DNA from 3 places in the Paenibacillus sp. P2(2022) genome. Region 2 is predicted to be linked to each of the others. Evidence: predicted binding sites of a transcription regulator. Region 2 holds the regulator's gene; each other region holds the start of a gene.
What was found. The regulator LexA, encoded in region 2, represses DNA repair genes until DNA is damaged. The targets are predictions, from matches to a motif close to CGAACATATGTTCG.
Positions count from the first base shown of each region.

Region 1 (10,628 bases), 750 kb from region 2:
CCTTGTGCATAAGAAACGGCGCATTCAGATCCTGCTGATTGAACATTTTTGCCGTCCCGGCAATAAACACGACAGGAAATTCAAGTCCTTTACTTTTATGAATAGTCATAATGCGGACAGCTTGATCGGGTTCAGTCCCCCCGCTGATGGATCCTAAATCACCGCCTCGCTCCCGCAGACGGGAAATAAAGGTCAGGAATCGAAACAAGCCTCGGTTGGACGTAGAAGTCTCATACTGTCTCGCTCGGTCATATAAAGCCCGTAGGTTGCTTTGACGCTGTGAGCCGCCAGGGAGTCCACCCACCCAATCCAGATATCCTGTTTCCTCCAGCACATTCCAAATCAATACACTTAAGCTACCTTGTCTGGCTTCCTGCCGCCATGCGTCCAAATTACGCAAAAATGAACGTAGTCGGGTAGACAACGTATTCCCGTCATTCCTATGGACTGGGTCAGGTGGAGATAGCGGGTCCTCAGTGAAAAGATCCATCTCCATAACATCAGCAGAGGTCTCTTTTAAACTCTCCTCAACTTGTTCAGTCTGTGCCGCCGCCAGCAATGCATCATAAAACATTCCATCCGGCTTCTCTAGACGAATTTGTGCCAGTTCATCTTCGGTCAAGCCGACAATTGGCGAACGAAGCACGGATGCAAGCGGGATGTCCTGCTGCGGATTATCAATAATGTGCAGCAGGGACAACATTACCTCAACTTCCGTTGCTTTAAAAAAGCCTGTCGTCTGCTCTCCAGAGGCTGGGATGCCCTCAAGCCGCAATTCTTCCACAATTAAGGGAGCCCATACGCTTGATGAACGAAGCAATATGACAATATCACCGTAGACTGCTGGACGCATCGCTTTTAATCCCCTGTCATAAATCAACAGTGGCTGTCCAGTATCTCCAGTCAGCTCCTTAATCCGTTGAGCGATTACACGAGCCTCCAACTGAGCCGTTTCAAGCTCCGCAAGCTCGGCCAGCTCACTTTCCTGTAAAGCCGATTCGTCCCCCGTTTCATACAACTCCGAAACCTCAGAAAGACCACGCCCGCCTTTATCAACTAACAGCAGTTCAGGCGCGTATGCAGAAGCAGCGTCCTCCTCTGTCTTCTCTGGATAGGACGCGCCGTGTACGAGCCAGGCTCGTTCATCGTACTCAATTTCCGCCACATCCACACTCATAATCTGGCGGAACACCAAATTAACCGCATCGACAACTTCCTCCCGACTGCGGAAATTACGCGCCAGATCAATCAAAAAGCCATCTTCCTGCTCCTGTATGCCGTACCGTTGATACTTATTCAAAAACAGCCCTGGCTCTGCCAGCCGAAACCGATAAATACTCTGTTTCACGTCTCCCACCATAAAACGGTTACCCGGTTCCTCGCGCGATACCAGTCTAACGATATCTTCCTGTACGGTATTCGTATCTTGATACTCATCCAGCAGCACCTCGTCGAACTGCGCCTTGTATTCAAGTGCAGCATCGGAAGGTAACAGCTTGTACGGAGTAGAGTCGGGGTGTCTTAATATTTTCAAACAATAATGCTCCAAATCCCCGAAATCCACCAGTCCTTTTGACTGCTTGTGCTGTTGAAATCGTTCCCCGAAAGCAATCACAGTCTCCACCAGTTCGTCCATCAGAGGAGCGGTCGCATGCAGTTCCTCCAAATAAGCTTCTGCTCTCCGACCGAACAGGGAAGCCTTCATATCCGTAATCATTTTTTTGGCAGCCTCGCGCAGCGTCTTAACCCGTTCCTGCAATGCAGGCTCGGTTTGATCTTTTTTGACTGGCTTGAGCTTGCCAAAGGATGCTGCCTGAAATTGATCATACAAGGATGCCCACGGCTGTGTCTCGAGCTCTTGCAGTAATTCCTTCACCATCGCCGTATCCTCTTGCAATGTCATGGCATAGGGTGCAGGACCGCCAGGCTGCATAGCTGTCTCATGCGCCTGTTCCAGCAAACTCGCTGCTCCGCGCAACGAAAGGGCAGCATCCGTCAAAATACTACGAACCCAAGGAGTCTCCCCCAAAGCTGCTACATCCTGTACACGAAATGCTGCTGCCGTCTCGCGCAGCCAATGCTCCGGCCAAGGATGACTTTGAGAAAAATCATACAAACGCTGAACAAGCACATACATGGCATCATCGGTGCGTTCTCCACTAAACCAGTCGACCAGTCTGCGGAATGTGCTGCCTTCATCATGAAGCTCATATTTCTCCTCAAACAGTTCTTCTAAAAGCTCTTGGCGCAGCAATTCTGTTTCATGCTCATTCATAATCCGAAAGCCGGGATCAAGAGGAATGGCCTGATAATGCCTGCGGATGACCTCCATACAAAAAGAGTGAAGCGTCGTAATCGAGGCTCGATTCAACAACGATAGCTGGCGACGTACATGTTCACTTTCCGGTTCCTGTTCCAGCACACGTTCCAGCGCTTCGCGTATCCGTTGACGCATTTCTGCGGCTGCAGCCTTCGTAAAGGTCGCCACCAGTAACCGATCTACACTGAAGCCGAGCTGAGGATCAACAATTTTGCGAATAATACGCTCTACGAGCACCGCTGTTTTACCAGACCCCGCCGCTGCCGCAACCAGCATGTTGTTACCGGATTCCGAAATGGCACGCCACTGATCATCGCTCCACATGCTTCCTTCCGGCTTCGGCAAGCCTTTAGCATTTGACGTGCTTATCATTGCTTCATTCCTCCTTTCCCTTCCTGTGTATGACCCAGCAGATCCCAGACCTGATCCTTGCCCGGTTTCCCCCATTGGTTGTAACCACTGCCTTCCAGACTGTCGTCAAATTGACAAACAGGCTTAAAAGAACAGAAGGTACATGCCGTTTCTTGCTGGATGCGATAAGGTTCAATGGCAACATCGCCTTCCGTCATCCGTGTGCCAATCGTCCGAATATTGTTGCGCACCGACGCTAACAGGCTATCCCACTGTTCAGGCGAAGCAACGGAAGCACTGCTATAAAAACTGCCGTCTGCTTTCACTGCAACAGGTAAAATAGAGGAATATCCTTTGTCCAATGCTGTATCCATTTGCCCAACTACATCCCGATCCGCGAGCAATAATCCCTTCATCTTAAAACGTTTCAAGAGCTCCTGACGCGCCTGTTCTGCGCTAAGACCGTTAGGCGATTGCAGCATCGGATTGTGGACGTGAAAATACAGTGTACCCGCCGGATAAGCAGTCTCGCCCAACCATTCCTCCGCCGCATTCAGCAGCACGTCCAGGTAGGTGAGCATTTGCAGGGATAAGCCATAATACACCTCATGCAGCTTAAGATCCTTTTGGCTAGACTTATAATCAATGACACGCAAAAGCAATCCTTTTTCTCCTTCTGCCACATCCACACGGTCAATCCGTCCGACAATTTCCATCACCACGCCGTTATCTAACCGGAAGCTTAAGGGAGGAAGCGGCTGACCCGGTCCGAAGTCCAACTCCAGCCCAATCGGCTCAAAGCTACCTCTCCGTGCATGTTCACCCAAAATTAATGAAGCACGGCTCACAATGTCTTTTAACTTGCGCAAAATATAGCCATACCGCTTGGAGCTCATTAAAATCTCGCCTTGCAGGCGAGGAGCAAGACGCTCCACCGTACTTTCCGCCTCTTGGCGACATTCCTCGGTAGTGAGGCTTCCCCAACTGACATTACGTTCACGCAGATTGATCGCCATCTCACCAAGCGCTGCATGGAATAATTGTCCGATATCCGGAGCCTTCAGACGATACATTTGACGTTCCTTCAAACGAAGACCATGAGAGGCAAAGTGAGAAAATGGACATGCGACAAAACGTTCCATCCGAGATACACTGGTACGCAGCTTGCTGCCATACAGACGGCGGCTCGTTTCCTTCTGCATTTCGGCATGATTCTCGTAAAAAATTGAGGTCAACAGCTGACGCAACTTGTCCTTCTCACGTCCCTGCTGGCTGGCATACCAGTTATATACCTCCCACCAGGGAGATAAAATATCACCGCCACGCCGCCAATGCCGTAATTGCGCAATGAGCTGCGGCAATGCCTCAGACGGATGGGAAGCATACTCCCATTGCGTCGTCCAAGCGTCTTCAGGCAGAGGGTATCCAGCCAGTGGACGTTCGTTCAGGCCAGGAAACAGTTGCCGCACATGTCGCACTAACTCTGACGGCAGCAATGGCTTGCCTTCTTCATCAGTCACTGCATAGCTCATCCACAGGCTTTTACCAGCAGAGGTCAGGGCTGTATAAGCGAGAAACCGTTCGTCCAACAGACGTCTTGTCATATCTGGCGCCAGCTCTACGCCTTGTTCGTTTAATGCTGTACGTTCCTGCTCATTGAGCACCCCATCCTCATGGAACACAGCCGGCATTACTCCTTCGTTCACCCCTAGCACAAAGGCATGTTGAATGCCGGATACACGTGTACGGTCCGTATTTCCGACCAGCACCTGATCCAGAGCCGGTGGAACAAGCCCCATACGGAACTCAGCTAATCCCGTTTCCAGCACTCCCGCAAACAAAGCAGTATCCAGTCTCTCATCACCCATCATTTCGACGATTTGATCAAGCAGTTCAAGCACCGCATCCCATACCTGACGGTGCTCCTTCGCCTGCTCGGGATTTCCAGCTTCTTCTGCCTGATGAATGAAGGCGTCCAGCTTGTGACCGATTTCTGCATCCTCCAGCAACAGATATACGGCTTCGCTCTTCTCAAGCGCCGTTCGTGCCTTACCTATACGCTTCTCAAACGCATGCAAAGGCGTCACAATCACATCTCGGCACAACTCCATCAAATCCAGCGTTTCATCCCGTTGACGGTTCCGTTCCTGTTCCTCCAGCTCCAGCGACAAACTGGGCACAGCCTGCCATGCCCGGCCATCTGTCCAACGGCTACCTTGTATGCCGCAGGCCAGCACATAGTTTTCCAGACGGTCCATCTGCTCGCGGCTCACTCGACCGTCCAGCGGCAATAGAAGGTCTGTTTTGACCGCACGAAATACATCCTCGTATCGCCAGCGTCGCTGCACGATATCCAGTGAAGCCCGAATCAATTCCACCAAGGGATGATGAAGTATACTTCTCCGCTGATCCAAAAATACCGGAACTTCATATTGCTTGAATATCGGTTCCACCCACGGCTCATAATCTTCAATATGACGCACAAACAGAGCCATCTCCCGATAACGCGCGCCCTCTTCGCGGGCCAGGCGGCGCATTTCGCGTACGGCTCCTTCCAGCTCGGCGCGGCGATTTGCCGCAGCATACAGTTTTATGCCCTCCGGTTGTGTATCTGTCCATTGTTCTCGCAGTTGCTGTAGCCGCAACCGTTGTTCCTGATTCCGCAGCCCTGTGCGATGTTCGAAATAAGCCTCCAAATACGCCAACGCTGGACGTTCTTTAAACCTAGGCATTGGATCGGGGCGTAATAACTGTGTCTGCGTTTCAATCATCAGCTCCTCTGCCATTCCTTTAAGCTTGACGTAGGTAGCCGCTGAAGGATGAAACAAATCCAGCTCATGCGGAAGCTGTCCACTTTCGTAGCTGCGGTTACAGGTCAGCGCCACTGTCAACGAAGAGGCGTGCAGCATAAGCTGCTCCACCACCTTGTATTCATGTGGTGTAAACCTCCGGTAGCCATCCATCCAAATGTCTGCTCCGCGCACGAGGGAAGACTGTGCAATCTGTTCTGTCAGCATGCGAAGCGTATCTTCACCATCGATATATTTAAGCGTCAGCTCCCGTTCAAAATCCTCATAGATTAGACTGATATCCTTGAGCTTGCCTCTTAATATCGGAGTGGACTCCCCCGCAGCATGCATTCTATCCAGTTGCTCCGGTACAGACCGAGCATCATTTCCGTACTGCTTTAGCTCTGTGAACAACGTATTCAACCGATCCACAAAACCGAGTTGGTCTCCCGAATCTTTAAATAAACTCAGTTCATCCTTGCGACGACGAATAATTTTATATAAAAGCATCTTCTTGCCTTCTTCTGTTACAGGCACCAGTGCTGAACCCCCTGTTTCCTGCATGACTAAATAGGCAAGACGATGGAATCCCATCACTTGGGCGCGCACCGACCCCTGAATACCGTTTCCGACTTCGGTGAGCAACGCATGCTCTGAAGCAAATGACGATTGCTCAGGCACAAGTAACAGCATAGGCTTACCTAGCGGCTCCTCGCGTAACATAGAGGTCATTTCATTACGGATTAACGTGCTTTTACCACTACCAGAGCGGCCAATCAATAAGCGGACCGACATGATGCCGCCTCCTTTCTAACCAACAACATTCTATTAAACAGTATAGCATATCAGGCAAAGGAGAAAAGAACGTACGTTTGCCATGTTGTAGCAATTGGGCTCTTCTCAAAAACAAACAGTCCCGCAGGATGGCTTGGTGCAAGCCTTCTCTACAGGACTGATTTATACTAAAAATGAGTTTGTTTTCACCTATTTATCTTTATCGCCTAATAGTAGTTTAACTTTGACAAGGGTATGAAATCTACAGCTGTGTCCGGCTGCGCACCTCAAAGATGGCAAATTTCAAATAATGACCTTCCTCCACACCTAAAATTTGGGGATGGTCCTTCCCTGCCGCTCTCCAATCTACCAGTCGGAGGATTTTGCCAGCATCTGCAGCCGCTTCCTTAATCGTGTCCAAAAACAGCTCCGGCCGCATATGGAACGAACAACTCGCTGTTACCAAATAACCGCCCTCATTGACGAGCTTCATTCCGTGAAGGTTGATATCTTTATATCCACGTGTAGCTCCTTTGACAGCACTCTTCGTTTTGGCAAAAGCCGGCGGATCCAGAATAACTACGTCAAAGGTACGTCCGCCACCCGCAGTCAGCGGCTTAGATGTATCTCCTTTGCCGCCCGCTCGCGCGGTGCGTTCCTCTACACCTTTAACCTGATTACGTAAATATTGAAAAGCATCGTCGACGACAAACTCGACGCGATCCTCAAAACCGTTCAGCTTCACATTATCCCGAGCACTTTCAATCGCATGTTCAGAAATATCCAGACAAGTTACTTTTTTCGCACCATGTTTACACGCATTGAGCGTAAAGCTACCTGTATGTGAAAAACATTCCAATACAGTTGCACCGTCCCAGAATGGGAATTCAACAACCTTACCACTTTTATTCACAGGCTTTATGACCGTTGTGCCGTCATCCCCTGGGTTTGCAGCTACTTCTTGCAACGTAATTCCGCTACGCGCTCCCCAACCTGTCATCAACGGCGCGATGGCCGCACGATTTTCACGCTGGTCAAAGAAATACCCCGTCTTTTGTCCCTCTTCGATATCGACCTTGATTTGTAAGCCATTTTCCGTCACCACCACATGGCGCGGGCAATCGCCGTACAAAGGACCCTTCGTCTGTTCCAACCCTTCCAGCTCACGGATGGATACATCACTACGCTCATATATACCAACTGGTCCCATTACTTCAACAAGTGCATCTCTGATTTCTTCCCTGCGCCGATCCATGCCAAGCGTTAACAGCTGAACGACCAATACATCACCAAAACGGTCTACAATCAGCCCAGGCAAAAAATCAGCCTCGCCGTACACCAAACGATAAGCGTTTCCTCCGGTCACAAAGCGTTCACGGTGCTCCAAGCAATTGCGGAAACGTTGGGCAAAGAAGCTTTGGTCCATCACTTCTAGCGGCTCATAGGACATCACACGCACTGTAATTTGTGAAGCAGGATTATAGTAACCTGTCGCCAAATAACGCCCCTGATGGTTCAGGATGCTGACCAAATCACCGGCTTCTGGATCACCCTCAATCTTGGCTATTTCATTTTTAAACACCCAAGGGTGTGCTTGCTCCAGCCTTTTTTTACGGCTACGCTCTAATATTACTGAAGGCAAAATCCTTCACTCCTATTCTTGGATTACTCAAAGTGTTAAAACATTTTGTTCGATAGGGGCGCGGCTCCGCCGATTCATTTGGTCTTACGATCGCTGGCGCTTCTCCAGCTTCAAATGAACCGCTTCGCTACTGCCCGCCTGTATGTCGACGTCACGCTTTAAAAGCTTGTGAAGATACTACAAAATGTTCGTTCCATAAAAAACTGCTCGGCCATGCTTGTCATGGCTGTCCTAGGTAGATCATAGGCTGTTACATAAGTATTCTCATTTTCGCCTAGAAAAGGGGGGGCTAAAGCCGTGTTTATACATGTTATATTGCCGCTGTGCGGTGGGCTGCTTATTTTTTTAGGTGGAATGAAGCTGATGGAAGCTGCCCTCCGGCATTTGGCCGGCCCCTTCCTTACTCGCTGGCTAAACCGGGCTACGGTTTCCCCTTGGCGGGGTATGTTGTTTAGCTCAGGCATTACCGCCCTACTGCAAAGCAGCACCGCCGTAACGGTGCTGACGATCGGACTGGTCAATGCCGGGCTGTTGACCTACGGCCGCACGCTCGGCATCATTCTTGGTACCAATATTGGTACCTGCCTGACGACCGAGCTGATGGGCCTCCAGCTCGGCAAGCTGGCTGCTCCACTGCTATGTGGATCACTGCTATGCTGGGGCACTGCTGTTCTGCGGGGGGAAACGGTCACTGGCCGTCAGTATGCAGCTGCCGGAGCTTCAGCCACCTCCAATGGGCTTAGCCGCCCACAGGCTGTACAATTTATCAGCCTCGTCTTCGCCGGATTTTCGCTGATTCTCGCAGGTATCCGCGTGATGCAAGCCGTTGGCCCCTGGATTGAGCAGGCCGGACTATTCCGCTGGTTTCTTGATCATGCTGCAGCCAACATGTGGTGGGCCTTCGCTGCTGGAGCCTGCCTAACCGCGCTGGTTCACAGCAGCGCAGCTGTCATTGGTATGGCGATTAGCCTGGCTGCTGCGGGTGCCTTGCCAGTTGATGTAGGAATCGCCATCGTCATCGGCTCCAATGTGGGCACCTGCGTGACTGCCCTGATTGCCGCTGTTGGCGGCAGCGTGTCTGGCAAATTTGTGGCCTGGTCCCACGTGCTGCTGAACGTAGGCGGGGCATTGCTCTTTATGCCGTTAATCCCCGGGCTGGATATGGCCGCTTCTTGGATATCTACTGAGCCCGGAGCCCAGGTAGCGCATGCCCAAACCCTGTTTAACGTCATCAGTTCTCTGCTTGCCTTGCCCCTCTGCTATTTACCTGCATGGACTCGTATAGAGGAGCAAGTGTCTTCCCATAGGGTTAAACGTTAATTCCTAGCATAGACAGCGCCTTGCTCAGAATGACATCATTGTTGTCATATCCACCCTGACGCTGGAGACGCCATGCTTCTTCGGGCGTATGCCACGCGACGCCTTTGATTTCTTCTATCTGTGCCTGCAAATTCCCATCCAGTGCCTCTACGAGATAATAATGAACTTCCTTGTCCACTTCCCCATATTCAGGGTGCTGGTACGTATAAGCAATCATATCCACATGCTGAATAATCCGCCCGTTCAGCCCTGTTTCCTCACGAATTTCACGTAGAGCAGTTTGTTCGATTGTTTCACCTGGCTCCATTTTGCCTTTAGCCAGAGATGTCTTGCCATATCGGTCGGTGATCAGCTGAATTTCAAGCTGCTCCCCCTGTTTGCGAAACACTACGCCACCTGCGGAAATTTCCTTTTTTGCTGCCATCCTGTAATCTCCTTTCCTTGCGCAACAAGGATTCCGTCCTTTCTGTAGGGAAAGGCGAAATCCTTGTTGGCCATCGCTATTGCCTGTTCAGGCTCTTTTTATTTTACAAAGCTGTTTGCAGCCCGTTCTCCAATACGCGGACCAATTGGCCTTCACTTTCATTAACGCCCGCCTTCGTCAGCTTCACGCGGCACACCTTGCCAACCAGATCCTTATTACCTTCAAACACCAGTTGAATGTAATTGTCACTATAACCATAAAGTATACCGCTATCTTCCGTCCCTTTAGGGGCTACTTCAGGAATAACCTCCAGCACCTGACCAACAAACTTTTCAGCATATGCCAGCTGCATTTGCTCTGACAATGCAATCAGGTCACGCACACGCGCATTTTTCACGTCCTCGTCCACCTGATCCTCCATACGTGCCGCAGGCGTGCCAGTACGCTTGGAATACGGAAACACGTGCATTTCCGAGAAGCCGATTTTTTTCATCAGCTCATAGCCATTACGGAACATTTCGTCCGTTTCTCCAGGGAAGCCGACAATTACGTCTGTTGTAATTGCTACATCTGGCATCGCTTTACGAATCATGAGCATTTTGTTATAAAACTCTTCTGTCGTGTACTTGCGGCGCATCCGTTTCAGCACGGTATCGTCCCCTGCTTGAAGCGGTATGTGGAAATGGCGAACCAGCTTATTGGAGCGTTTCAGTACATCCAGCATTTTTTCATCAATCTGACTGGCTTCAATCGAGCTGATACGGATACGTTCCAGCCCTTCCACTTTCTCCAGATCCCACAGCAGATCGGACAGGTCATAATTATCCATATCGTCGCCATAACCACCAGTATGGATACCCGTGAGTACGATTTCCTTGTAGCCTGCGTGCACCAGTTGACGCGCCTGTGTAATAATGCTCGCGGCATCACGGCTGCGGGATAAGCCCCGCGACCACGGGATAATGCAGAAGGTACAGAAGTTATTGCAGCCATCCTGAATTTTTAGAA
Region 1 is NZ_JAKWFI010000001.1:499,325-509,952, reverse strand. Features, by position in the region: gene addA (helicase-exonuclease AddAB subunit AddA) at 1-2,692, opposite strand, end outside; gene addB (helicase-exonuclease AddAB subunit AddB) at 2,689-6,255, opposite strand; gene MMB75_RS02220 (class I SAM-dependent rRNA methyltransferase) at 6,497-7,876, opposite strand; gene MMB75_RS02215 (Na/Pi cotransporter family protein) at 8,174-9,196, shown strand; gene MMB75_RS02210 (NUDIX hydrolase) at 9,186-9,620, opposite strand; gene mtaB (tRNA (N(6)-L-threonylcarbamoyladenosine(37)-C(2))-methylthiotransferase MtaB) at 9,724-10,628, opposite strand, start outside.
Region 1: a site for LexA is predicted at 6,322-6,335, ahead of addB (helicase-exonuclease AddAB subunit AddB). Genes of this name have one in related genera too.

Region 2 (10,628 bases):
CCAAAGAGTGGGTTAAAGCAGGATCAGCTATAATCAAATATTAGAATGTGTAGTATAAGTAAATACTATAAATAAGCGAAATCCCCGCCGACCAGCTAAGGTAGTGGGGATTTTTCAATATAAAATAAGACATCATCAACTATTGACAGAGTCTTTTAGAAAATTGTTGAAAGTGGTGCTCTTAAGAAGGGAAAAGTGTTTCGAAATCTGGAGAACCGCCATCCCTAAGCCAACGGGTAGGGCCTTCAAAACTTTCATTGAGTGTAGCGGTAGCATAATCTCCATTTGAGCCATACAAAGTAATAGAGATATTTTTTATTATTTGTACTTAATGTTATAAATGTGTAATGATTTTGTACATAGTTCAAAGAATATTCCTTACTTGTCTTTGTTTGTTACGATATGTTCATAAAAAGTTCACTTACATGAAAATTTGGTTGCAGCTAAAATAATCACATCCAAAAATGAAAGGTTGAATTAAATGCCAACAACTAAAAAGGAAAGCTTTTACTTTGGGGTTATTATGTGTTTTGGAATGGTCGTTATTATGACCTTCTATAATCTTTTGATTAACGGATTGATTGGAAAAATTAGCTTGATTACCATTGCTGTTGAATTTCTAATTGGATTTATTATAGCGCTCATTTTAGATTTATATATCGTGGGTCCTGTAGCAAAAAAAGTTGCTTTAAGTCTACCTTTTGATAAATCCAAAAAAATATTTTTAATTATCACGATTTCAACATGTATGGTGTTCGGAATGGCCTGTTCTATGTCTTTCTACGGTTTATTAACTTCAATTCTAAGTCAGGGTATTGGCGATCATTCATTATTTGAAGCCTATTTAGAAATTTTTATAAAGAACTTTGTTGTGGCCTATCCATTACAATTATTGGTTATGGGTCCTGTTGTTCGAGCCTTGTTTATAAAATTTATAAAGAAAAGCGGGCAAGTGGGACCTTATAAAAAAGTATTAAATTAAATAATAGAGCAAATCCATTGCAGCAATGTTAAGCTAATGAATGGTTTTACAGCTAGAAATGTTTAAGTTATGAAAATCGGATACAAGTTTGAGGAAGCTATAACTGGCGGGATTGGTAGTTTGGTGTATTATTTAACACAAAAAAAGCAGGAAGAATTCTTCCTGCTTTTTGCTTGAAAATAATTATTAACGTCTGCGTTGTCCATCATTCACGCTAAACAGATTAACAGCCAGTGCGTTACCTCTTGCACGCGCATTGGCTCTTTGGTTGGAACGGATGTTTAATCTTCTTCTTCTCAATTCACGGTTGCTGTGTCTTCTGCTCATAATATCACCTCCCTTCAAAGAAATGAAGGTACGGTTAAATCTTAATGATGTTTATGCTTACGCTTGGAAATTTTGATATTTAATGCGTTAGTTGCGAGTGCATTTCCGCTTCCTGTTTTAGCAGCTGCGGCTTGAAAGACTTTAACGACCAGATATCTGTTTTTCCCGATGCGATGCTTATACGTTTTAACTCTATTTCTGATCATCTGCATAACTCCTTTGCTTTAGGTCTGCTATATACATATGTCAATTGTGCTAGTAATGTATCAGCATAAATCTACTAAAGACAAAAAGAAGCTAGTACCTATGTTCCTAAATGTTTAACAAAAAAAGCTCATGCTAGCCTGCGTTCGCCTTCCCAACTTTACGTTATAGAGGAAGGCCACCGTAGGTTCATATGTGTCAAATTTCCATTTGTTTAGCTAATAAAAGTAAACAGTTTAAGATCAGAGTGGAACTATCTCGGATATGGGGCGGATATAATAGTAGAGACAATATAGGTTGCTGAAAAGGAAAGAATAGTTGGAGACACATACATAGTAAATATAACAAAAATATAAAACCGGCTCGCCTAGGCGGCCGGTTTTATATTCGTGGTAGTATAACGGGGAAGAAAGCACGATAAATCAGTGGAAGTCCCGGAAGAGTCCAACAACCTTGCCCAATATGCTGACGTGTGTCAGTCGAAGTGGCTCAAAGGCTGGATTTTCAGGTTGAAGCCGGATATGATCTTTTTCTTTGTAAAAGGTTTTAACTGTAGCCTCGTCTTCATCTGTCATAGCTACTACAATGTCTCCGTTATCAGCAGTCTGCTGCTGACGTACGATTACATAGTCTCCGTTAGCAATACCAGCTTCAATCATGCTTTCGCCTACAACAGATAACATGAATATTTTATCCTCACCAACAAAGTGTTGGGGAAGAGGAAAGTAATCTTCAATATTTTCTGTCGCCGTAATAGGAAGACCAGCGGTTACTTTGCCGACGACGGGAACACGACTAATGGAGTAATTAATCAAGTTGCTGTTATCCGATTCGTCTTGACCGAGTAATTCAATAGCCCGTGGTTTCGTAGGATCGCGGCGAATGAGTCCTTTTTTCTCCAAACGATCCAAATGACCGTGAACCGTAGAACTGGAGGCCAATCCGACTGCCTCGCCTATTTCGCGCACAGAAGGGGGGTATCCCTTTAGACGCACTTCATTGCGGATAAATTCAAGAATGGCCTGCTGGCGGCTCGAAATCTTAGACATACCGTATCAACCCCATTTAGTAACGTTTGGGAAAATTATAGCATAGAACCTCCGTTCGTACAAACATAAGTTCTAAATAATCCCTAAAAATATTCACGAACTTTTGTTCTCTTTTCTATTGAACAAAACAAACGTTCGTGTTATATTGTGAAAAACATAAGAACAAACGTTTGGAGGACGCGGCCAATTATGAAATATAGCACTTATCAAAGTATTTTTCCGATGAATTTAGAGAATTTACAGGAGACCCGAAAAGAGGGTAAGGTACGTTTGTTACAGGCTCTTACCAATACTCTTTTACTCAAGCTTCTTATTCTAGTAATTATCGTTTGGGTTGCAGGGGCAGGTGTACTTACGGTTTTTGCAGCACCTCCAGTTTCCAATGAAGAAATGATTAAGCTGACTGTACAACCTGGAGATACGTTATGGAAGATTGCCGTGAATCATAAACCGAAACGAATGGATACACGGGTATATATTGAAGGAATTGTACGTATTAACGATTTGGAGGATCGGGGGGTGCAGGCAGGTCAGGTACTTAAGCTCCCACCCTTCTGATCTATAAGACTATAGAGCTTGTCAAGGAGCGCAATGAGGGAGCCTTGACAAGCTCTTTTCTACATGTCAAAGTGTATTATATCTTTGCTTTTATGGAGGGGACACAATTTGGATATAGACAGTTTGGTACAGCGCATTAATGAATTAGCGCGCAAAGCAAAAGCCGAAGGATTGACGGAAGAGGAAACCACGGAGCGCGCCAACCTTCGGGAAATTTATTTGGGCAACATTCGCCGTAATTTTCGGCAGCAACTTGAAACCATTGAATTTGTGGACGATGATACGTCGAAGGGAAATGGCGGGCTGAAGCATTAATGTTGCTAAAGCCTGCATCATTTGCCTTTTGTTATTAGGTATCTTTCTTGGTATCTATATAGATCAGCTTTAAGGCAATTGTTTTAATGTAATATTTATTGGGAAGGGAATTGAGAGATGGCCCGATCATTTGAAAGAAAAGTACGTAAAAACACAGCGCATTTAAATAAAACGCGCAAGAAACAAGGCATTCAAACCATTAACGGCGCAGGTTCAGCAATGGACATTTTCCGTGGCCGTAATATTACTGTGCCAATCATGCTGGCTGGTCTTGCTGTATTGTACATGCTTATGAGTTACTTTTTGACTAAGACCGGCATGCGGGGAATGGATTGGCTGGTATTTGGCTTGTACTTGATGCTGGCTGTTATCTTCTTCATTCGCCGTCCTTATTTAAAAGTGGGAAAAGATACCCTTTATATGTTAAAAGGTGGCAGAGAACGGCCGATGACGGCAGGGGACATGAAAGCCATCAAAATTGAAAAGGGTTACGTTACCGTTGAAAGAAAAGGGAAGGGCGGTAATTTTATTTTCACAAAATCACTGGGACGCTATGATACAAATGCCATCGCAGAGCGCCTTGAAAAATTTGCACTATCCAATCAGATACAGGTAGATAAGAAATAACCGATTTAGCCTGTAGCTCTGTAAGTAAGGCCGTATGATGTTATTTTTCATATAACATGGTGCGGCCACTTGCTTAATATGGGCACACATAATGATCTGATTCGTGACCAAACAGACAAGCTTACATATACAGTGGAAAGAGAGTGGATAATTCGTATGACGATTCAGGCGATAATGTTTGATCTTGATGATACCCTTCTGTGGGATGAACGTAGTGTAGAAGAGGCATTTGATGCAGCATGTCAAACAGGCTCCCGAGAAACAGGCGCTGATCCGAAAACGCTGGAAGAAGCCGTACGCAAGGAAGCGCGCGCTTTGTATGAATCCTATGAAACCTTTAGTTTTACTCAAATGATTGGCATTAATCCGTTTGAAGGACTGTGGGCGAATTTTACAGCAGGTGAGCAACCTGAATTCCGCCAATTGGAACAGTTGGCTCCTGTTTATCGTAAGGAATCATGGCGCAGAGGGCTTCAGCAACTGGGGATAGATAATGAGGAGTTGGCGGAAAAGTTGGCTGCCCAATTTGCTTCGGAAAGACGTGCACGTCCACATGTATATGAAGAAACGTTTGAAATTCTGGATCAATTGAAGGGACAATACAAGCTGCTATTGCTGACAAATGGTTCCCCTGATCTACAACAGGAGAAGCTGGATGGAGTTCCTCAATTGGCTCCTTTTTTTGATCATGTTGTCATTTCAGGTTCTTTTGGTCGGGGCAAGCCTGATCCTTCTATATTCCAGCATGCTTTGGGACTTCTAGGAATTGAACCTGGACAAGCTTTAATGGTAGGAGATAAGCTGACGACTGATATTCAAGGGGCTTTGTCAGCTGGTGTACATTCGGTGTGGTTGAATCGGAACGATAAAACCAATACTACAGAGATCAAGCCGAAGTTCCAAATCAAGCATTTGTCTGAGTTGCATGGAATTATTCAATCTTTAAAGTAAATAATCTACAGTCTTCTAAACAAGTATAAAGAAAACTCCCTTCGCTCGATATGCTACAGAGCAGAGGGAGTTTTCTTATTGACACAATACATCGTAATTATGCTGTAGTGAATGTTGGATCTTCGAACGGTTCAGCAATCCATCCATTTTCTTCGATGAACAAGCGGACTGCGACGATCTTTTGATCTTCCATTAAAGTGAAGAAGTGCGGTGTATTTTCAGGAACAGAAATAACGTCGCCTGGTGAAAGCTCTACATTAAAATAGCCGATCTCTTCAGAGCCTTTAATGATAAAAATCCCTTTACCAGCAACAATGGCGCGGATTTCATCCTCGGTATGGGTGTGAATTTGCTCGAATTTGACCAGCAGCTCCTCCAAATTCGGCGTTGCTTCAGATAAAGTGATGACGTCCCAGATTTTATATCCGCGACGTGCGGCTAAATCTTTGATTTCAGGTTCAAATGTTTTAAGAACAGCGGCTTTTTGATCATCTGTCAAAGTAAAGTTTTCTTGCAGCTCCCCTGGCAGCTTGGAAGCATCCCAGTGTTCATACAATACCTGGTAGCTCTCCAAAAATTCACGTACTCGCTCTTCACCGCTAATTCGCTCATTCGTATTGCGTATAAAAATTTCTGCCATGCACAAATCCCTCTTTTCCACTTGGATTAATGTTGTATAAAGAATACCATGTCTTAACCAGTTGTACAATACAGGCTGAAGCATTTATGTGGGAACGACTATAGTAATACGATACAGTTTAAAGACGTTCGTCTATAACGATGCATACTACAAAAATAGATCAGCTAAGTCGTTTGTAAAGAAGAATAGCCTGCATAAAACGTATGTTTTTACTTCAATCTATCTAAATGATACGGTTTCTGCTAAACTAGGATTTAACGTTTTGCGGGGGTGAAGAAATTTTGGATAAAGTTAGCTTGCAGGATGCGTTACAACGAAGAATACTCCTTCTTGATGGGGCTATGGGCACTATGATTCAGCAGGAAGACCTTTCTGCCGCTGATTTTGGTGGGGAAGAGTTAGAAGGCTGCAACGAGATGTTGGTCTTAACAAGACCGGATGTCATTCAAGGGATTCATGAAGCATACTTGGAGGCCGGAGCAGACCTGATTGAAACGAATACATTTGGAGCGACATCCGTCGTTTTGGCGGATTACGATATACCAGAACGTGCCCGTGAAATTAATCTGGTGGCGGCCAAACTGGCGCGTAACGCGGTGGATAAGTACAGCACTGCGGACAAGCCTCGTTTTGTTGTAGGAGCTATGGGTCCAACTACAAAAACCTTGTCTGTCACAGGCGGTGTTACATTTGTAGAGCTGATTGAAAGCTATCAGGAGCAGGCTTTGGCGCTTATTGAAGGTGGGGTAGATGTTCTTCTGTTGGAGACCTCACAGGATACGCTTAACGTTAAGGCAGGTAGCATTGGAATTCGTCAGGCTTTTGAGCAGACAGAAATTGAGCTTCCATTAATGATTTCTGGCACGATTGAGCCGATGGGAACAACGTTGGCCGGACAAAACATCGAATCCTTCTGCATATCACTCGAACATTTACATCCAATCTCGATTGGACTGAATTGTGCTACAGGTCCAGAGTTTATGCGTGATCATATTCGTTCTTTGTCTGAAATGTCCTCTGCAGCTATTAGCTGTTATCCAAATGCGGGCTTGCCCGATGAAAATGGTCAATACCATGAATCGCCGGATTCATTAGCTCGTAAAATGGCTGCTTTCGCTGAAAAAGGCTGGTTGAATATTGCGGGAGGCTGTTGCGGTACTACTCCAGAGCATATAAGAGTAATGAGTGAAAGTATGGCGCAGTTTGAGCCTCGTCAGCTCGTAGGTCATCATCCTCCTGCCGTATCAGGCATTGAGCCTGTGTATATTGAACAGGATAATCGTCCGTATATGGTTGGTGAGCGAACGAATGTTCTGGGTTCCCGGAAATTCAAGCGTTTGATCGTGGAAGGCAAATATGAAGAGGCGTCTGAAATTGCCCGCGCTCAGGTAAAAAGCGGAGCACATGTCATTGATATTTGTGTGCAAGATCCGGACCGTGATGAAATGATAGATATGGAAGCGTTCTTGAAACTGGTTGTAAACAAGGTGAAAGTACCATTGGTGATTGATACCACGGATATTAAAGTTATCGATAAAGCACTTCAATATTCGCAAGGTAAGGCAATTATTAACTCCATTAATTTGGAGGATGGTGAAGAGAAATTTGAGAAAATGGCTCCTATTATTCATAAATACGGCGCTGCTGTTGTTGTCGGAACGATTGATGAACGTGGACAGGCAATTGGGCGTGAGGATAAGCTCGAGGTAGCTAAGCGTTCTTATGATCTGTTGGTGAACCGTTACGGTTTGGCAGCGGAGGATATAATTTTTGATACGCTCGTATTCCCAGTAGGAACAGGGGATGAGCAATATATCGGTTCGGCTAAGGAAACGATTGAGGGCATACGTATCATTAAAGAAGCACTTCCCGGGGTTCATACCATATTGGGCATCAGTAACGTATCCTTTGGTTTACCGGAAGCGGGTCGTGAAGTGCTCAATTCTGTCTATTTGTACGAATGCACCAAAGCGGGACTGGATTATGCAATTGTAAATACGGAGAAGCTTGAACGCTATGCATCGATCCCCGAGCATGAACGGAAATTGGCGGAAGACCTGATCTATAAAACAAATGACGATACGTTATCTGCATTTGTAGCAGCTTTCCGTAACAAGAAAGTGGAGAAAAAAGAGAAGATATCAAACCTTTCGCTCGAAGAACGGCTGGCTTCCTATGTAGTGGAGGGAAGTAAGGAGGGACTGATCCAGGATCTGGAGCAAGCGCTCGCTAAATATTCTTCTCTGGAGATTATTAACGGACCGCTAATGAAAGGGATGGAAGAAGTAGGACGTTTGTTTAACAACAACGAACTGATTGTTGCGGAGGTTCTACAAAGCGCTGAAGTAATGAAAGCATCCGTGGCTTATTTAGAGCCGTTCATGGAGAAGAATGAGTCCTCAGTAAAAGGTAAGATTTTGTTGGCTACGGTTAAAGGTGATGTGCATGATATAGGTAAGAATTTGGTGGAGATTATTCTATCCAACAATGGTTACCATATTGTAAATCTGGGTATAAAAGTACCACCAGAACGCATCATTGAAGCTTATCGTGAAGAAAAGGCTGACATGATCGGCCTGTCCGGTCTGCTTGTTAAATCGGCACAACAAATGGTGCTAACCGCGCAGGATTTGAAAAATGCGAACATTGATATTCCAATAATGGTTGGTGGAGCTGCCTTAACGCGTAAGTTTACTAAAAATCGTATTCGTCCTGAGTATGATGGGCTGGTAGCCTATGCGAAAGATGCTATGGATGGACTGGATATTGCCAATAAGCTTATGGACCCTGAGTCCCGTAAAAAAATGGCCGAGGACATGAAGGCTGAGCAGGAGGCGGAAGCGGCAACGGTCGTGGAGGTCAAGCCGCTCCCTAAGCTAACTCGGGCTGTACGTTCTAACATTGCTCAGGATTTGCCCGTCTATATCCCGCCGGATACGGATCGCCATGTACTGCGTAACTACCCACTGAATTATATTCTGCCTTATGTGAATATGCAGATGCTAATGGGGCATCATCTTGGCTTAAAAGGCAATGTTGAGCAACTGCTAGCTTCGGGGGATCCGAAAGCGATTCAGTTGAAGGAAACCGTAGACAGCATCATGTTTGAAGCTGTTACAGACGGAATTATTCAGGCGAGTGCTATGTATCGGTTCTTCCCAGCTCAGTCCCAAGGGAACCAAATTCTAATCTATGATCCATCGGATGTAAGCAAGGTACTGCACACATTTACGTTTCCACGTCAGCAGGTAGAGCCTTATCTATGTCTGGCTGATTTTTTGAAATCAGTGGAATCAGAGGTTATGGACTATGTAGGTTTTATGGTTGTTACCGCTGGTCATGGCATTCAGAAGCTATCTACCCAATGGAAAGACAACGGAGATTATCTGCGCTCACATGCACTTCAAGCGGTAGCGCTCGAAGTGGCAGAAGGGTTAGCAGAACGGCTTCACCATATTATCAGGGATAGCTGGGGTTTCCCGGACCCTGCCGATATGACGATGAAACAGCGGCACGGCGCCAGATATCAAGGTATACGGGTATCCTTTGGCTATCCGGCATGTCCGGATCTGGAGGATCAGGGACCGTTGTTCCAATTGTTAAAACCTGAGGACATTGGCGTTGAGCTAACGGAAGGGTTTATGATGGAACCGGAGGCTTCAGTATCAGCCATGGTGTTCAGCCACCCTCAGGCGCAGTATTTTAACGTCGAAAAGGTTTAACACCTTTATCAGATGGGATAGCAAAAACCCTCCGAGCTTCGGAGGTTTTTTGCTGGTCAGCAGGAAGAAGGTAAATGTCATGGAATTATATTTTCTCGGTACAAATGCAGGGGTACCTACAATTCAGCGAAATGTAACGTCCATTGCTCTTCGTTTACTGGAGGAACGAAGAAGCATGTGGTTGTTTGACTGCGGTGAAGGCACTCAACAGGAAGTGTTGCGTTCGCCGCTCAAGCTGAGCAGACTTGAAAAAATATTTATCACTCATTTGCATGGGGATCATCTTTTTGGTCTGCCGGGTCTTTTGTCGAGCAGGGCATATCAGGGAGGTACGGCACCTCTGACGGTATATGGACCGCCTGGTCTTCAGCAATATATTGAGCTATCTTTAGGGATCAGCCAATCTCGTATCAATTACCCACTACATATTGTGGAGCATACGGGCGGGGTTCTGTTCGATGACGGTCAATTTCGGGTGGAGTCAGCTTTGTTGGATCATCGGATCGACAGTTATGGCTACCGAATTGTAGAGATGGATAAGCCCGGTAAGCTTAACCAAGAACTGTTGGAGCGATACGGGATCAAGCCTGGCCCAGTGTACGGTAAATTAAAGCGTGGAGAAAGTGTGGAAGTAGAGGGTGGAGTTATTCTGCATCCTCAGGATGTATTGGGTTCACCTAAAAAAGGGCGGATCGTCACTATTTTAGGTGACACGAGACCTTGCCCGAATACAGTAGTGCTGGCACGAGATGCAACTGTCGTCGTTCATGAAGCCACATTTCTGCATGATCTGGCGGATACGGCGTACGAGTATCATCATAGTACGGCACTTCAGGCAGCGGAAGCTGCCAAAGCCGCAGGCGCGGGACAGTTAATTATGACGCATTTTAGTTCTAGGTATAAAGATCAAGAGCAGCTTCAGCCTTTGCTGGAGGAAGCGCGAAGCCTATTCCCCAATTCATTGCTTGCGGAGCAGCATGTGTTGTTACCGGTACCTGATATCGGTCAATAAATGATTGGAGAGAAGATATGTGCATAGGTGCCGGGGCTTGCTCCGGTGCTTTTCTTTTTCCTAGAAATTATTTTCCGGGAAAGCGCAGGATGCGACAAGAGGTGAGACGGGCATTAGTATGGGATGAACGAAAATGTTCTACCACATATGGAGGCATGTCATATTGGAGCTTCTATATATCGAATTTAAAGGATTTAGTTGCTTGAGTACGCCCAGGAAATACAGGGAATTTCCTTTGAGG
Region 2 is NZ_JAKWFI010000001.1:1,248,039-1,258,666, forward strand. Features, by position in the region: gene MMB75_RS05665 (hypothetical protein) at 1-44, shown strand, start outside; gene MMB75_RS05670 (DUF2798 domain-containing protein) at 482-982, shown strand; gene MMB75_RS05675 (hypothetical protein) at 1,169-1,309, opposite strand; gene MMB75_RS05680 (hypothetical protein) at 1,351-1,515, opposite strand; gene lexA (transcriptional repressor LexA) at 1,936-2,562, opposite strand; gene MMB75_RS05690 (LysM peptidoglycan-binding domain-containing protein) at 2,752-3,120, shown strand; gene MMB75_RS05695 (DUF896 domain-containing protein) at 3,229-3,435, shown strand; gene MMB75_RS05700 (hypothetical protein) at 3,553-4,062, shown strand; gene MMB75_RS05705 (HAD family hydrolase) at 4,219-5,013, shown strand; gene MMB75_RS05710 (cupin domain-containing protein) at 5,111-5,653, opposite strand; gene metH (methionine synthase) at 5,935-9,375, shown strand; gene rnz (ribonuclease Z) at 9,455-10,387, shown strand.

Region 3 (10,628 bases), 410 kb from region 2:
ATTTAACGACTCCATTTGCGAACCAATGTGCAATTAATGGCTCAGCCACCACCATTTTAGCAGCGGTATACGCTAATACTGCGGCTCCAATTGTAATCACTACCGGGTAACGTTCTGTCAGTTTCAGAATAATCGTGCTTCCCCATACCATGATCGGAACGGAGATTGCCAGACCGAGAATAACAAGTAGCATATCCCCATGAGCGGCTCCCGCAACAGCAAGCACATTATCGAGTCCCATCATTGTATCCGCAATAATAATGGTGCGAATCGCTGCCCACATCTGATTTGTAGCTGAAATTTCATGTTTTTTCTCTTCGACCAACAACTTATAGGCGATATAGATAAGGGCGAGACCCCCAACCAAACGCAATCCATATATTTGCAGTAAGTATGTGACCAGCACGGTAGCAATCACACGAATGATGACTGCTCCGACCGTTCCCCAGATAATGACCTTCTTTTGATTGGCCTTATCAACATTCCGCGCCGCCAAGCCGATTACGATCGCATTATCACCAGCTAGTACCAGATCAATGATAATGATGGACAATAATGCGGTTAAAAACTCGATTGACAAAAAATCCATACGTTTCTCCCACCTTCTTTATTTATTTTGTTATACTGTACATAGTTCAGCGCTTTATACTAAAAAAGCGCCATTTCGCAGAATCCGGAAACGGCGCTTGACCCCATTTTGGCATCAAAAAAAGACCATTTACCCGGATTCCTAAAATCCTGGCAAAGGTCTCGCTTACAACATTACGTTGCCAATAAAGCCGGGGATTAAGAATCCCGTAATGACGACTTTACTCGCTGAGCTACTCCCCTTTGGGAACTATTCTGTTAGTGGCAGTATAGCATACATTTTTGGGAATGTGAACCCTATTTTTTCTGTATAAGCAAAAAGCCGAACAGGGATATTGAAAGAGGTATGTAAATGAAAAAATGGTTACTCCCCGCGGCTTATGTTTCGCTGCTCTGCATCGCGTTTATCTACAGATATGATTGGCTCGCATGGGCGGACCAGCAAACCTCCTTTCCGGTTCTGCTGCTGCTCGCATTTTTATTCGCGTTAATTCCGTTTATCCCTTACAAGCTGATTATCGCTTCCATTGCTTATGCAGCAGGCGCCTGGCAAGGTGCTCTGATTTGCTGGCTTGGCACTACTTTCGCTGCGTTAGTCGTATACAGTGCCGTACGTACCCTGTTTCGTGACAAAGGACGTGCTTATTTGGAGCGTGTTCCCGCACTGGAGCGCTTCAATCAGGTCATGGAGAAAGAGCCTTTTACTGCTGTGCTACTGGCTCGCCTGATTCCAGTCATTCCTCAGGCAGCTGTAAATGTATATGCCGGAGTAGCAGGGTTTCCGTTCTGGAGCTTTATGCTAGGCACAGCGATCGGCAAGCTTCCCGCAATTGCAGTGTATGCTTATGCAGGCGGTACCTTTGCGGAACATCCAATCACGGGTTTGTTTATTTTACTGCTATATACTGCACTGGTAGGTGGCGGATTTGTACTTTACCGAAAAAGAGTTAGGCGCGCCAACAAAACATGATAGCAATGAGTTTGTACCGGTTCTGTAGAATGTTTGATTGCTTTTTTTGGGACACACTACAGCTACGCAGCTGAGTACTTTCTGATGTTTCGTTGGATTTTGCAAAAATCCCGTATATAATTTAATTGTAAGCTATTTAAATAACAACTAATTAAACATTCTCAGATTGGAGTGATAAAATATGAGCACCAACAATCCAAACACGGTAGAAAAGGCAACTTTTGCGGGCGGCTGCTTCTGGTGCATGGTCTCCCCTTTTGAGGAAATGCCCGGTATTTTGAAGGTTAGATCTGGATATACAGGGGGTCACACCGAAAATCCTACCTATGAAGAGGTATGCTCTGAAACAACGGGACATGTGGAAGCCGTACAGATTACATTCGACCCCCAAGTGTTCCCGTATGAAAAACTGTTGGAGTTATTTTGGCAACAGATTGATCCAACGGATGAAGGTGGACAATTTCACGATAGAGGTTCATCCTACCAAACGGCTATTTTCTATCATAATGATGAACAACGCATCAAGGCAGAGGCTTCCAAAGAAGCTCTTGCTCAAAGTGGCCGTTTTGACAAGCCCATTGCAACATCTATTCTGCCTGCCGCAACTTTTTATGAAGCAGAAGAATATCATCAGGACTATCATAAGAAAAACCCCGCTCACTACAAACGCTACCGCAAAGGGTCGGGACGTGAAGATTTTATTGAGCAAAATTGGGCTGTCAAGATTGATAAGTCCGAGCTCAAAGATCGGCTGACGCCTATTCAATACGAAGTAACACAAAAAAACGCGACCGAGCGCCCATTTCAAAATGAGTTTTGGGATCATGAAGCTGAAGGCATTTACGTGGATATCGTATCAGGAGAGCCTTTGTTTAGTTCACTGGACAAATATGATGCGGGTTGCGGCTGGCCTAGCTTTACCCGTCCGTTGCGCAGTTACAATGTCAAAGAAAAGACCGATCTCAGCCATTTCATGATTCGTACCGAGGTGCGAAGTCGCGAAGCAGACTCCCATTTAGGGCACGTATTCGATGATGGTCCAGGTCCAGAGGGTTTGCGTTATTGTATCAATTCTGCCGCGCTCCGCTTTGTGCCTCAGGAAGACTTGGAGCGTGAAGGATATGGAGCATATAAGTCATTATTTGAAAAGTAAGCAGCCGTAAAATCATTAAGGCTGACCCGGAATCATCTTTATTAGATGGTCACGGGTCAGCCTTTTTTGGATATGGCAGCACATCTTTACTGATCTAGCTCATCACCCACCCAAGCCAAATGGCTAGCGGTACCAGCAATAGCTGAGCTAATAAAGTTCCTGCCAAACGCGAGATGATCATCCAACCGTACACACTATTCATCCGAATTAGGGGTAGCTCCCCTCGTAGCGTTTTTTCTGACAACACCGCCAATCTTGGATCAATTAACAAGGTCAACAATACCGTTGCGACGCCATTGATTAAGCCTGACGACATTGACATTGCCGTACCTTGGGCGGGCCATAGAAATGACGCATACAAGGCAGATACCACTCCAGTTGTATAAATTGCGGTAACGGCAATATTTAAAATAATTAGACGCTTGGGGATCACTCCACTGATCAGGGAGGTAAGCATGGACCAGCTAGGGCGCTTTATGTAGTAGCCTGCATGCTTCCAGCGATTTCGACTCATTAAATGACGTATTAAAGCTGGAATAGATCCAGTATGCTCCAAATGCACAATCCATCTGGCTGACATGCGCACCACTGTTGGATACAGTAATATAGCAAACATAGTTCCAACGGTGGCGGCCAGCAATACCCCGTGCATATACAGTTCCAGTCTCGTATCCGTTCCGCCCAATTGTGCTGACTCTTTAGCCTGATCGACCATCCCTCCAAGTAAAGGCCCCTGCGCCATATTGGAGGTGCGTGAAACCAACAGCAGCATTCCGGCCACGGTTAAGGCCAATCCAATCCGACGTGCTCGCAAACCACCAAGCCGAAGAGCATAAGACAAGCTATCGGTAGTATGAATGATGATGGTTAGTAAAAAAACGAAACCCCAGGCAAGCAAATGTTCCACTCCTTTTTCTGGTATTCTGCACACCATTATACGCCTTTTCTCAAGATATATTTTACAATACATTCATTACCTTAATTTTTGTTTGTCTAAGCCAACAACGGGTAATACATAATACAACATCTGCTAAAAAGGAGTGTGCAACAATGCCTTGGAACAAACATGATTACCCGCCATCCATGAAAAATCTGGAACCCCGGGTGCGAGAAAAAGCCGTTGATATCGCTAACGCTCTACTCCGCGAGGGCTATGAAGAAGGGCGTGCTATTGCGATTGCCACTGCTCAAGCTGAAGAATGGAACGATAATCATCCAGTAGAAGAAAATAAGAAGTAGAAAAAATATAAAAACAGCATTCAAGTTACAATGGGTATGACCAAAATTTTGCTTTTTCTAATTCTAAAGAGTCCTTCATGTGCTGCTGAACGTGAATTGCCGAGCGATCAAAGAAGAGGGAGATGAAGCTGAATACAGCGAAAGGGTGTTACGTAAGAAGATTTCTCTCCTGACGTAACACCCTTTCCTTATTGACGAAGGCTGTGGACGACCCGCACTGTTTTGGCAACTACCTTTTTAGCGGGATTAGCCGCTGGCAGTACCTTTTTCACAGGTCGGTGCAATTGGAACGTGGTCGTCCATGTAATTATTTTTCCGGCAAGCCACACAGCCAGTATAGTAAACATTGTTTCCTTTACAGGCAGATACAACAGCGATAATCCTAGCACGATGATGTCACTGACAATAAACACGTTGCCGATTTTCCATCCGCGCCACTCGCTCACCAGCAGAGACAAAATATCATCGCCCCCGGTTGCTCCACCGAATCGCAGTACGATTCCGGCTCCTAAACCTGTGAGCACCCCACAAAGTAGAGCTGCTATCAGCAGATTTCCATGCAGATCTATAACCAGAGTCGAGTATTTCTCAAATCCTGCATAAAACAGTGAAAAGGCGACGGCTCCGATTAATGCTAGCATCATAAATCTTTTGCCCTTCAGTACCCATGCCAGCAATATGACAGGAACATCAAGCAACAGCATACTCCATGCTGGAGATATGCCAAACGCATAATGCCCCAGCAGAGCTAAGCCTGCAAATCCGCCCTCTGACAAATGATTCTGGGCGTTAATGTGATAGTACGTAAAAGCTAAAATGCATGTTCCGAGCAACATGACAGCAATCTGTCTCAGTGCTCCATTGTTCACGATAGATTCGTAAGTTTTCCTCATACAGGCTCCCTCGGTTTCTCGTAAGTTTGATGTGGATGAACCCACTCTTACGGAAGCAACCTGGTAAGATGTGCCTGGAGGACTTGGTCCTTCGCATGTACAATCCCCTCTTCCGCAGAGTTGGCTTTCGCAACTTGACGTTACTCCGCGGAAAAGCTAAGTATAAGACAGATCAAATCGTTTCCAAATCGTCCTTTGGGGAAGTATCCTTCGGGGACACATGGTATCCTGATCCTTTCTTTTGTGGAATAAAACTCCGACATTTCTGTGGTGCATATAATTCTATAATTTATTATACCACACCTTGTCACCTGCTAAACAGCTTGCTTTTTTGCTGCACCATATTTTATTTTATGTGTGAGCATGCTTTATTGTATGTGCGAGTTGACGCATTATACCAAAGGTTTGGCGAGTACACACTCAATGACCTGAGTGTGTTTTATTTTCACTTGGAGTTATTACCCTTAGTTTGGCTGTTCTGCGCTGATTGGCCATAAATACGCCCCCGAGTATAAGAACCAGACCGGTCAGCACGTTCCAGCCGATATGCTCATTCAGAAGTAAAAAGCCCCATACGATGGCACTCACTGGTACAAAATACGTTACCGAAGAAGCGAATTCCGCACTCCCCCGCAAAATCATATAGTTGAACAAGATATATGCTACCCCTGAACCCAAAACTCCTAGTCCTATTAGGGAACCTAATACTCCTGGAACAGAAACGATCGACAAATCTGGTCTCTCTACAATTACCATCATAATACCACCCCCTGCTGCCGCACCAAACAGTGTCGCAAAGGTAGCCTGATACATGGAAAGATTGGAGAGAAAACGTTTGGAGAGCTGTGTTCCAAATCCGTAGCAGAGAGTCGCAAGCAGCATACATCCAAAACCTACCGGATCAACAGAAATAATAGAGGCAGGATTAATACCCAATAAAATAATAATTCCTATAAAAGCGAGCCCCATTCCTAACCACTGCAGGCGATGAAATATAGCTCCGAAGAAGACAAGACCCACCAACATAGTCCATATTGGCGTGGTGGCATTCAATACAGAAGCCATGCTGCTAGCTATTCTGGTCTCACTAAAACCAATCAATGTCCATGGTAAAACCATGTTGACACATGCTACCAGAATAACCGATTTCCACGGAATGCTTTTGATTTTAAACGGCTTGCGTATAAGAAGCATTAATAAGATGATAAAAATAAGACCAAAACTGGATCGCAGAAATACAATGGTCCACGGTCCTACTTGATGTAGCAATAACACCTTAATAAACATAAAAGAACCGCCCCAAATAAGGCTCAACAATAATAAAGCTACATATAACGAACGTGACAATATGTAAACCTTCTTTCTCGACTTTCTTAAGTTAAAAGTAGAAAACGACCGCTATCAGAACGCTATCCCTTCTATGTAAGTTTTTTATCCATTAGCTTAACACAAATTTTGTTTGACTGTCATCGGTCATATACGAAAGAATCTTTACCACAATGGCACATGGAATTAGGACTTCCTGACACTTTTCCAATAATTGATGATTGCTTTGGCAACAGAAAAATCCCTATGATGAGGTATATCCAGAACGTATGTTCTATATACTTATTATATATTGTACTTTCACTCCGCGTAAAGGAGATATTTATGACAAACAAAAAGGTACTTGCTAACAAGCATAAAGCTCCTCTGCCTTCTGAAGAAGACGCAGGACTGATCAAAATGTGTGTACTTCTAACACTTGTACTGGATGTGCTGGAGCGAGACATTCGTATTATGAATATCTCTCCTCTAAAAATGCCCGATTTGTATATTCGTAGCCTGACTGGAGTACAACAGCGCGTAACTGTTCAATTAGCAGACACAAAAGCACGAATGAAAAGACAGGGAGTGAAAATATACAGCGAAATCCGAAATCATGAAGGCGTAGAGGTTTTGTATGTATGCCGCGGTTACCAAAGACGATTTTTCATGCTTTCATCCTTTGCCCGCAGTGAGGTTCGGCGTAAACTCGGATACTACCTGGGAATTGATCTGACCCAAGACTATGACCCCTTATAATTTCGCCTTGCCTACTTGCCTGAACAAAGAGAAAATTTTAAAGCCCATTGGTTACATGCAAATAATTTGGCTCGTATTTTCAAAAAGGAGAAATCTAAAATATGAAAAAAGAGCAGAGCCGCATAAAATGCTGGCTCTACTCATAATTACAACAGGCTGCTGGGATCAGGACAGCTTAAAGGATGCCAGATTGGCAAATGCATCGATTTATGATCTTACTCCTAAGGGCCTACTCCAGCAAACACTAGAAGTTGTAGATGAATCTCAAACCAATGAAGGTAAAGTACCAATGAAGTTTATTCAGGCACCGAGAATTCTGTCCGACAGATGTACCGGAGCCTGACTATCCAACTTCCCATTCAAGGTAGCCATTGTAATGGAATAGCGTTGGAATGAGGAGTATCCCCGTGTCCGTTTTCATCCGCAGGTCACTGTCAATATTGTTGGAAACGGTGTTCTAAACTAGATCGTCCATGTTGCTTAGTTGTTGGATTGATCAGTCGTTGGTTCAGGATCGATAACCTCATCAGGCTGAGTTTTTGGAGCACCACTCTGGTTCTCTGATTCAGAAGGTGTCTCCGGCACGTTTTCAATAGAAGGTTGCGAAGTATCTGTTGATGGCACATCGTTATTCTCATCAGGCGGTTCGATCTCTGCGTCTGTGTCAGGAACAGAAGGAACTGTTTCCTCTGGTGGAACCTCCTCTTGATCTGTTGCTGGTACCTTGATCTCAGGGACATCTTCTTTCTTGATATCTGGTTTGGACGGAACTACTGGTCTAGCAGAACGTGGAAGCTGTTCTCTTCCGACTTCGGTCGGCACGTACTTTTGGTTAAACCAGTCAGTCACGAGGTGACCTGATTGGCGGGAATAGCGCCCTGGCAGCTTACCTGTAAGACTAGATACCGTAACTTTCACAACGCCTTCCGGCTGTATAAAATGCTTATTCTTAAAAAGCTCAGGCTGGTCCTTGACCGCCTCATTCATGATCAACGCCCACACCGACTGTGCTCTGGTGTGACCTTCTTGAGATAATGTATTAACCTGTTGACGATAACCAGCCCATACGCCTAGCGTAACGTCAGGTGTGTATCCCATAAACCACACATCACCAAAGTTCTGTGTCGTACCCGTTTTACCCGCAATATCAATGGTACCGTAGCTCTTAAAAGCTTTTTGCAGACGTTTGCCAGTTCCTCTTGGGTCTGATATAACGGTTCTGAGCATATCCGTCATCAAAAATGCGGTTTGCTGCGAATATACACGTTTCGTCTGTGGTTTAAATTCATATACAATCTTACCGTTGGCATCTGTAATTTTACTGATCAAGTGAGGGGCATTATACACGCCCATATTGGGAATTGTTCCATATGCTGCGGTCAGTTCCTCGACAGATACCCCCTTACTAAGTCCACCTAGAACTCCTGTTTGAGCATGTTCATCCTGCGGCTGAATCGTCGTAATTCCAAGAGAACGCACAAAATTCCAAGCGTTTGGAATTTTAACTTCATATAAAAACAGCCTCAGTGCAGGGATGTTAATTGACCGATTGAGTGCTTCACGGGCTGTCATAAGCCCCTCATACCTTCTGTTATAATTTTTAGGAATATGATAACCCTTTCGTCCGTCTTTCAATATGATTTGTGAATCATCAATAAGACCCGCGGGCTGAGTGTAGCCCTTCTCCAAAGCAGGTAAGTAAGCAGCAATAGGCTTCATGGCAGAACCGGGCTGACGTGTCATTTGAGTTGCATAGTTCATTTGCTCGGTATTAAAATCCCGGCCCTCGATCATACCGAGGATAGCCCCTGTTTTATGATCAATCATGATTGCCGCAATCTGTTCTAGTCCCTTCTTCTTACTGTATGGAGAAAAATTTTGTGGATTAGCTGCAATCTGTCGCATATTGCTATAAATTTTTTTATTTATCGTTGTATAAATTCGATAGCCGGACCGTTGCAACTCTTCTCGCGTATTTTGAAGAAGTTCAGCATGCTCAGGCTTAGAAATCTCGGCTGCTGTGAGATTCGGATTTTGCTGGAGTGCTAACAGCTGTGCGGCCTCCCGCTCTGTTTCCAGCATCAAATAAGGGAATGTGTTATAGCTTTTTTCGCGATGGGGTGCAAGAGTCGCTCTCACATCAAATTGAAGCGCATCATTATATTCGGACAGTGTGAGCTTGCCTGTTTCCAGCATTCTTCCCAACACAACACGTTGGCGCTCCATCGCTTTGTTGAAACCTTCTTCATCAAAATTCCCTTTACCATCAAAAGCGGAATAAACAGATGGCAGCTGTGGAAGACCTGCCAAATAAGCCGCTTGAGCAATATGAAGCTTATGTAGATCACTTACATTAAAAATTCCTAACGAAGCAGACTTGATTCCATACAAATTGTAACCAGCGGAACCATTACCAAAAGGCATTTTATTTAAGTAAGCCGTTAATATTTTGTCTTTGCCCATAAAACGCTCCATACGTAGTGCCAGCAGCATTTCCTTCACCTTTCGGCTGTCCGTTTTATCCAGACTGAGGAAAACTCTTCGGGCTACCTGCTGCGTCAGTGTACTGCCGCCAGTTTGGCGGTTTTCATTCAAAAGTTTCTGTTTGACAGCACGAGCCGTCCCCTTTAAATCTACACCATGGTGCTCATAAAATTGGCTATCTTCTGTTGAAATGAGGGCATCCACAATGGACTGAGGGACATCCTTCAAGTCAACGAGCTGTCGGTCCTCTTCCATGCGCATTCTTCCAACCGGAGTTACCTGATCATTAAAAAATACAAAACTGGTCAGAGCATTCTCATTTACCTTTTCATATATCAATTGACGTGATCGTACAGGTTCATCATGAACCAGTGCCGCCACATAACCGGATATAAGACCTCCGGCAAACAGCACTCCAAGTACACCCGCAAGCGAGAACCACTTGATATTAATCAGCAAAACTCTGCCAAAAATGCGCCACCTACTGCGTTTTTGAGATGATGGTCGACGTTTTGGGTTCATAAAAATGGTTTTCTCCCCTCAATATTCATTCATTTCCACTTGTTTTTGTTCAAGATAATATGATACGCCATGCTAGGTTTCCCGTAAACTGTAATGTTCCAAAAAATACATTTGTATTAGGAACACTTGTTCTACATATAATACTACTATAAGGGTATATGTTCAAGAATATTCTGGAATATGATTAATCACATGCCAGGAGAGGAGGTCAACATTGTGAAGGAGCGTGGAAGTAGAACCATATTTCTAGCGGACTGCCAAAGCTTTTACACCAGCGTCGAAAAAACGGATAATCCCGCATACCAACATAAGTCGCTCGTTGTGGCCGGTGACCCTGCACTTCGTTCAGGCATTATTTTAGCCACGTGTCCGCTGGCCAAAAAACATGGTATATCCACTGCAGTACGTCTGGGGGAAGCTGTAAAAAATGTCCTGACCTTATCATTGTACGCCTGCGCATGCAGCATTATATCGATGTCTCATTAAAAATAACAGAAATCTATAATGAGTATACGGATTTGGTTGAGGTTTTCAGCATTGATGAACAATTTCTGGATATGAGCGGAAGTCTCTCCCTGTTCGGAGATCCGTTGAGTATTGCAAGTGAAATTCAGCGGAAAGTGCTGGGACAAACAGGAGTATGGATTCGAACCGAAGGAAAAGTATAAAACACAGCTAAAATACCAAATAGCATTGTAGTATTAACAAAGTCCAG
Region 3 is NZ_JAKWFI010000001.1:842,841-853,468, reverse strand. Features, by position in the region: gene MMB75_RS03580 (TerC family protein) at 1-589, opposite strand, end outside; gene MMB75_RS03575 (TVP38/TMEM64 family protein) at 941-1,558, shown strand; gene msrA (peptide-methionine (S)-S-oxide reductase MsrA) at 1,740-2,711, shown strand; gene MMB75_RS03565 (lipid II flippase Amj family protein) at 2,806-3,609, opposite strand; gene MMB75_RS03560 (DUF2188 domain-containing protein) at 3,762-3,950, shown strand; gene MMB75_RS03555 (YitT family protein) at 4,139-4,843, opposite strand; gene MMB75_RS03550 (DMT family transporter) at 5,264-6,190, opposite strand; gene MMB75_RS03545 (YhjD family protein) at 6,494-6,907, shown strand; gene MMB75_RS03540 (transglycosylase domain-containing protein) at 7,388-9,913, opposite strand; partial or broken gene MMB75_RS03535 (Y-family DNA polymerase) at 10,106-10,563, shown strand.
Region 3: a site for LexA is predicted at 6,432-6,445, ahead of MMB75_RS03545 (YhjD family protein). Genes of this name have one in related genera too.